3 regions of the Paenibacillus sp. J31R109 genome follow, and region 1 is predicted to be linked to each of the others. Evidence: predicted binding sites of a transcription regulator. Region 1 holds the regulator's gene; each other region holds the start of a gene.
What was found. The regulator LexA, encoded in region 1, represses DNA repair genes until DNA is damaged. The targets are predictions, from matches to a motif close to CGAACATATGTTCG.
Positions count from the first base shown of each region.

Region 2: recA (recombinase RecA) is a predicted target of LexA. The motif match lies at 1,258-1,271, and genes of this name have one in related genera.
Region 3: addB (helicase-exonuclease AddAB subunit AddB) is a predicted target of LexA. The motif match lies at 829-842, and genes of this name have one in related genera.

Region 1 is NZ_JCAUAR010000002.1:283,229-285,502, reverse strand. Features, by position in the region: gene AC58QT_RS06935 (aminopeptidase) at 1-674, shown strand, start outside; gene lexA (transcriptional repressor LexA) at 746-1,363, opposite strand; gene AC58QT_RS06925 (LysM peptidoglycan-binding domain-containing protein) at 1,508-1,912, shown strand; gene AC58QT_RS06920 (DUF896 domain-containing protein) at 2,057-2,242, shown strand.
Region 2 is NZ_JCAUAR010000001.1:704,075-706,348, forward strand. Features, by position in the region: gene AC58QT_RS03210 (competence/damage-inducible protein A) at 1-1,170, shown strand, start outside; gene recA (recombinase RecA) at 1,341-2,274, shown strand, end outside.
Region 3 is NZ_JCAUAR010000001.1:317,794-320,067, forward strand. Features, by position in the region: gene AC58QT_RS01310 (class I SAM-dependent rRNA methyltransferase) at 1-106, shown strand, start outside; gene AC58QT_RS01315 (hypothetical protein) at 193-492, shown strand; gene AC58QT_RS01320 (hypothetical protein) at 499-747, shown strand; gene addB (helicase-exonuclease AddAB subunit AddB) at 990-2,274, shown strand, end outside.

The sequences.
Region 1 (2,274 bases):
AGACACATTTGGATACGCTAAAGGCCACGCATAGCTTGTTGAATGAAAGAAGTTATAAAGCGCTGCGTTATCGGGCTTCAGGGACTGATCTACGAGTTGAGCTGCCTGAGGGACATATTTGGCTAGGCGGGGATAATGAGAACGCTCGGGGCATCCGTTATGTGGCGAATATGCCGACGGAAGAAGTGTTTACCATTCCAAACCGAACAGGGGTAAGTGGAACTGTAGCGAGTACGATGCCGTTAAATATCAATGGGGCATTAGTAGATCGGTTTTCATTTACGTTCGAAGCAGGTAAGGTTGTAGATTTCCAAGCTGAAGTGGGTTATGACCATTTGGCTCGTTTATTGGATATGGATGAAGGTGCACGCTATCTAGGAGAGGTTGCACTTGTGCCATTTGATTCTCCGATTTCCAATGTTAATCGTATTTTCTATAACACGGGTATTGATGAGAATGCATCATGCCATCTGGCCTTAGGCAGCTGTTATCCGATCAATTTGAAGGAAGGGACTACGCTGTCTAATGCGGAGTTGAAATCTCGAGGAGGGAATAGCTCCTTGATCCATGTGGATTTTATGATAGGTTCTGCGGAACTTGAGATCGATGGGGAACTAGCAGATGGGACGATCGAGCCGATTTTCCGTGCGGGGAACTGGGTATTAACTTTTTAGTAGGATGAAAAAAAGCAGGCTCTCAAGTGAAATATCACTTTGAGGGCCTGCTTTTTTGCGGTATTGGTGTCTTACATATCCCGGAACAAACCGATAACGCGCCCTAGGATCGTTACATTCTTCAAGAGAATAGGCTGCAAAGCGGAGTTCTCAGGTTGAAGGCGAATGTGATCCTTCTCCTTGTAGAAACGCTTAACGGTAGCTTCATCATCTTCGGTCATGGCGACAACGATATCGCCGTTGTTCGCTGTTTGTTGTTGTTTAACGATGACATAGTCGCCATTATGAATGCCAGCTTCGATCATACTGTCACCCATAATGCTGAGCATGAACACGTTGTTGTCGCCAACCATGCTAGTAGGAAGCGGGAAGTAATCTTCGATATTCTCAGTGGCTGTAATAGGTACACCTGCTGTTACTTTACCAACGAGGGGAACACGAGCGACGGAAACTGCGAATTGGGATTCGGCACCATCAAGCCCTAGAATTTCGATTGCACGCGGTTTAGTAGGATCTCGACGAATCATGCCTTTTTTCTCAAGACGCTCCAAATGTCCATGTACAGTTGAACTGGAAGCTAGTCCAACAGCTTCGCCTATTTCTCTAACGGAAGGCGGGTAGCCCTTATCTTTCACTTCGTTCTTAATGAATTCCATGATTGCTTGTTGACGCTGCGAAATTTTACTCATAAGATATCACTCCAATACTGGGAATCATTACCCAAAGTATAACATAGAACCCGAGTTCGTACAAACATAAGTTCGAGAAATGGTTGACTCAAACATGTGTTCGTGTTATTCTGATATCAGAACAAATGTTTGGGGGATGATTTTATGTATATGGCTTATTCACAATCGAACGGAAGAACAACAATACTTCAAGGTACTGCTCAAGCATCCAAAGGGATGACGACTAAACGGGGTCATGCGAAACTACTACTTCGTTTCTTGCTGATAGCAGTAATTCTTGGAACTGTGTTTTCGTTTGGTGCGATTGTACAAGCCTATGCAGGTGATAGTACGGTTACATCGTCTACATCAACTGCTTCCATTCAACCATCCGCACAACCGATTCAACACGAGAAGATAGTTATTCAAAGTGGTGATACACTCTGGGAAATCGCTGACTCTCACAAAAAGAAGGGTGAGAACACACGTTCTTATGTCGAACGATTGAAATCATTTAATCATTTATCGAGCAGTTCACTACAAGCGGGTCAGGTTCTATTACTTCCTTAATACGTACATTTTTAGTTATCTATATAGATGAAAGTTTGAGCTATGGACCCTAAGGTCTATGGCTCTTTATGATGTATCCTTGACAATCACAAACGGTGATGGCAAAGTAGTACTCATATTGAAATTTTGACTGGGAGGATTACAATGAGTGACAGCATGGATAAAACGATTGAGCGCATCAATGAATTAGCTCGCAAAGCGAAGACAGTTGGCCTAACAGATGCAGAACTGGATGAGCGCAACGAGCTGAGAAAGAAGTATATTGATGCATTCAGAGGGAACCTGAAAGTCCAACTGGATTCGATTAAGTTCACTGACGAAGAGAATTAAGCTTACACATAGATACTACATTCAAAGGGGAA
Region 2 (2,274 bases), on a different contig from region 1:
GAATGTGCGGCACGAGGGATTGATATTTATTTTCAAACCGTTGTTGGGGATAATGAGCAGCGTTTGTTGGCAAGCCTTCAACTAGCTGCATCACGAGCTGATGTGGTGATATGTACAGGTGGTTTAGGGCCAACGCAAGATGATTTAACCAAGGATGTACTCGCGTCATTTACAGGGCGGAAATTGGTGCTTCACGAGCCATCAATGGATGCTATCACTGCAATGTTTACTTCAAGAGGGATACATATGGTAGAAAGCAATCGTCGACAAGCCCTTATGCTTGAAGGCAGTGACCCTTTGCAAAATGATACAGGATTGGCAGTTGGTAATGCCCTTACCTTCAATGGAACACATTTCGTGCTATTACCTGGACCTCCTAAGGAAATGAAACCAATGTTTACGAATTATGCGGTGCCTTGGCTGCAAAGTTTAATGACTGATGAAGTGCCGTTGTATTCTAAAATGCTGAAGTTCGCAGGAATCGGGGAGTCAAACCTAGAGCATCAACTTTTGGATTTGATTCAAGCCCAGTCAGACCCTACAATTGCTCCCTATGCCAAAGAAGGGGAAGTCACGATTCGTTTAACGACGCGTGCACATTCCGCTGCTGAAGGCGAGGAGAAGTTAAAAGCGACTGAGGAAGAAATTAAACGTCGACTAGGTGAATATCTTTATGCGGATCAGGACGTTCCCATTGAAACTATTGTTTTGCAGTTACTAGCAGAGAGTAAGCAAACATTGGCAGTAGCCGAGAGTTGTACGGGGGGGTTGCTTAGTGATCTCATCACCGCGGTGCCAGGCAGCTCAACATCTTTCTTAGGCGGTATTATCGTGTATTCAAATGCTTTAAAACATAAACTACTCGATGTTCCGATGGAAGTTTTGGAGGGGGAAGGCGCTCCAGGAGCTGTCAGCAGCGAAACAGCAGTCGTTTTAGCCGAACAACTGCTTGTTAGGACTGGTAGTGACTTTGGCATCTCGGTGACCGGTGTGGCGGGTCCTAGTCCGTCTGAAGGGAAGCCAGTAGGTCTTGTCTATGTTGGATTGGCTCAAAAGGATGCGAAGACAGAAGTCTTTACTCTCCAATTGTCTGGAAATCGCGAGTTTATCAAACAAAGAGCCGCTAAGCGTGCTCTCTATCAATTATGGAAACAGTTGAAAGAAAACTAGAAATCCTCTATAATTAGATTTAGTTGACGGAAGAACCGTAGCAAAGCGATAACTTTGTTACGGTTTTTTGTTTGTTCGCAAAAAAAACGAATGTATGTTCGAAAAAATGCTTGGCAAACATGCCAAAACAAGTTATCATATACCTATAATGATAGAAGGAAGTGGTCGTTTTGTCAGATCGTCGTGCCGCACTTGATAACGCATTACGTCAAATTGAGAAACAGTTCGGAAAAGGCTCCATCATGAAGCTTGGAGAATCAACGCATATGCAAGTTGAAACGATCTCTTCAGGCGCGCTTGCCCTAGATATCGCACTTGGAATAGGTGGATTCCCACGTGGTAGAATTATTGAAGTATACGGACCAGAGTCATCAGGTAAAACAACGGTAGCTCTACATGCAATTGCAGAAGTACAAAAAGTAGGTGGACAAGCTGCCTTTATCGATGCAGAACATGCGTTGGATCCTTCCTATGCAAGCAAGCTTGGTATTAATATAGATGAGTTACTTCTTTCCCAGCCAGATACAGGGGAGCAAGCACTTGAGATCGCTGAAGCACTGGTTCGAAGCGGCGCGGTAGATATTATTGTTATTGACTCCGTTGCAGCACTAGTACCTAAAGCGGAGATTGAAGGCGACATGGGGGATTCTCACGTAGGTCTTCAAGCACGCTTGATGTCACAAGCACTTCGTAAACTTTCTGGTGCCATCAATAAATCTAAGGTTATTGCGATTTTCATCAACCAATTGCGTGAAAAAGTTGGCGTTATGTTCGGTAACCCTGAGACAACTCCGGGTGGTCGTGCATTGAAATTCTACTCATCCGTTCGTTTGGATGTTCGTCGTATTGAAACGATCAAACAAGGCAATGACATGGTGGGTAACCGTACAAGAATTAAGGTCGTTAAGAATAAAGTAGCTCCTCCATTTAAGCAAGCCGAAGTGGATATCATGTACGGCGAAGGTATCTCACGTGAAGGCAGTATTATTGATATCGGGACAGAACTAGATATCGTAAATAAGAGCGGCGCTTGGTATTCATATGAAGGCGAACGTCTTGGTCAAGGTCGTGAGAACGCGAAGCAATTCTTGAAAGATAACAAAG
Region 3 (2,274 bases), on a different contig from region 1:
GCGCTTGATTGAGTTCCGTGGAGCAGGCATGGATCATCCGCGCATTCTTGGCGTAGATGAAGGGCATTATTTGAAATTTGCTATTTTTGAAGTGCGCAGCAAATAAATTGTTATGCAGTGGGCAAAGCCGGTTTAATCTGGCTTTGTCTTTTTTTGTTGTGTTTCCGGCGGTGTTAGTGGGAGAGAAATGGAGTGCTTCCAGTTCTGCAACTCGAAAAAATCGAGTTACAGGAGAGAAACGCAGTGATTCTAGTACTGCAACTCGAAAAAATCGAGTTACGGGAGAGAAACGAAGTGATTCCAGTTCTGCAACTCGAAAAAATCGAGTTGCGGGAGAGAAACGAAGTGATTCCAGTTCTGCAACTCGAAAAAATCGAGTTGCGGGAGAGAAACGAAGTGTTTTCAGTTCAGCAACTCGAAAAAATCGAGTTACGTGAGAGAAACGAAGTGATTCCAGTACTGCAACTCGAAAAAATCGAGTTGCGGGAGTGAAACGTCGTGCTTCCAGTTCTGCAACTCGAAAAAATCGAGTTACAGGAGAGAAACGCAGTGATTCTAGTACTGCAACTCAAAAAAATCGAGTTACGGGAGAGAAACGAAGTGATTCCAGTACTGCAACTCGAAAAAATCGAGTTGCGGGAGAGAAACGAAGTGATTCCAGTTCTGCAACTCGAAAAAATCGAGTTGCGGGAGAGAAACGAAGTGATTCCAGTTCTGCAACTCGAAAAAATCGAGTTGCGGGAGTGAAGCGTCGTGATTCCAGTTCTGCAACTCGAAAAAATCGACTGCTAATTAATTTCTGTTTTTCTATTTCTATGCTATACTAATAGAATGTACGTTCGCATTCCGTGTTCGAAATGTATCCCCATGATCCCCCTCCATGATCTACCACGCCGACTCATCCATTGAAATATGCTAGAATAGAAAGATAGATTACGAGAATTGCTTACGAAGCAAGCTTTCCGACGGAAAGTGTTAGGAGGCCCTGAATGTCCATTCGATTCGTGCTTGGTAGAGCCGGTAGCGGCAAGAGCGAGCGCTGTTTGACAGAAATAAAGCAGCAGCTAGCATCGGCACCGGAAGGTGACCCGTTGATTCTGCTTGTCCCAGAACAAGCCACATTTCAAGCAGAGCATGCACTAGTATCAGATCCAAGTATTCGCGGGATGATCCGTGCACAAGTACTGAGTTTTCACCGTTTAGCGTGGCGTGTGATGCAAGAAGAAGGCGGCACAGCGAGGCTGCCTATTGATGATACAGGAAAGAAACTGCTGTTAACGAGCATTTTACATAAATACAAAGATAAGCTTCGCCTCTTCGGTCATTCTGCTGAGCAAATGGGCTTCGTTGACCGTTTGAACCAGCTTTTCACAGAAATGAAGCGGTATTGTGTGACGGCAGAACAGCTGGAGACACATGAGAATAAACGAGTGACTAACCTTGGTGAGCATGGCTTGCTGCGAGATAAAATGCACGATATCCAACTCGTCTATCGGCACTTTGAGTCAGAGCTTGCCAAGCAGTATTTGGACGGTGAAGATTACTTGACACTGCTTGCTGAACAAGTGACTAACTCTAGTTATTTGCGTTCATCTTCGGTGTGGATAGATGGGTTTCACGGGTTTACTCCTCAAGAATTCAAGGTGCTTGGTGCTTTATTTGCTGCGTGCAAACAAGTGACAATTACGTTATGTCTGGATCGAGAGGTGCAGGCAGGTGATACGCCGGATGAGTTGGATTTATTTCATCCTACGGCTACGACGATGGTACGTTTGCAGGAGATGATTTGGCAATTAGGCCTTAATTCGGCAGAGGTTATTCAACTTGCCCCATCCCGTTCGCCGCGCTACGAAGATAGTCCTGCGCTTGCGTATTTAGAGCAAAATTTTGATCGACGAATTGGTGGGGGAGCTCCCAAGTATCAGACTTCTCCTGGGGAAAAGATAGCTGATCAGCTTGTTATTAGAGAAGCGGTTCATCGCCGTGCTGAGGTTGAAGGTGCCGTGCGTGACATGCTGCAATTAGTTCGCGAGCAGGGCGTACGGTGGCGTGAAATGGCCATCATGGTGCGGAATATGGAAGGTTATCAGGATTTATTAAATATGGTGCTTACGGATTATGAGATTCCTCACTTTTTTGATCAGAAGCGTTCGGTGCTTCATCATCCACTCGTGGAATTTATACGTTCTGCACTCGAAGTTGTTCAACATAACTGGCATTACGATGCCGTATTTCGTTGTATCAAAACAGATTTACTGCTGCCTCCAGGTGCGA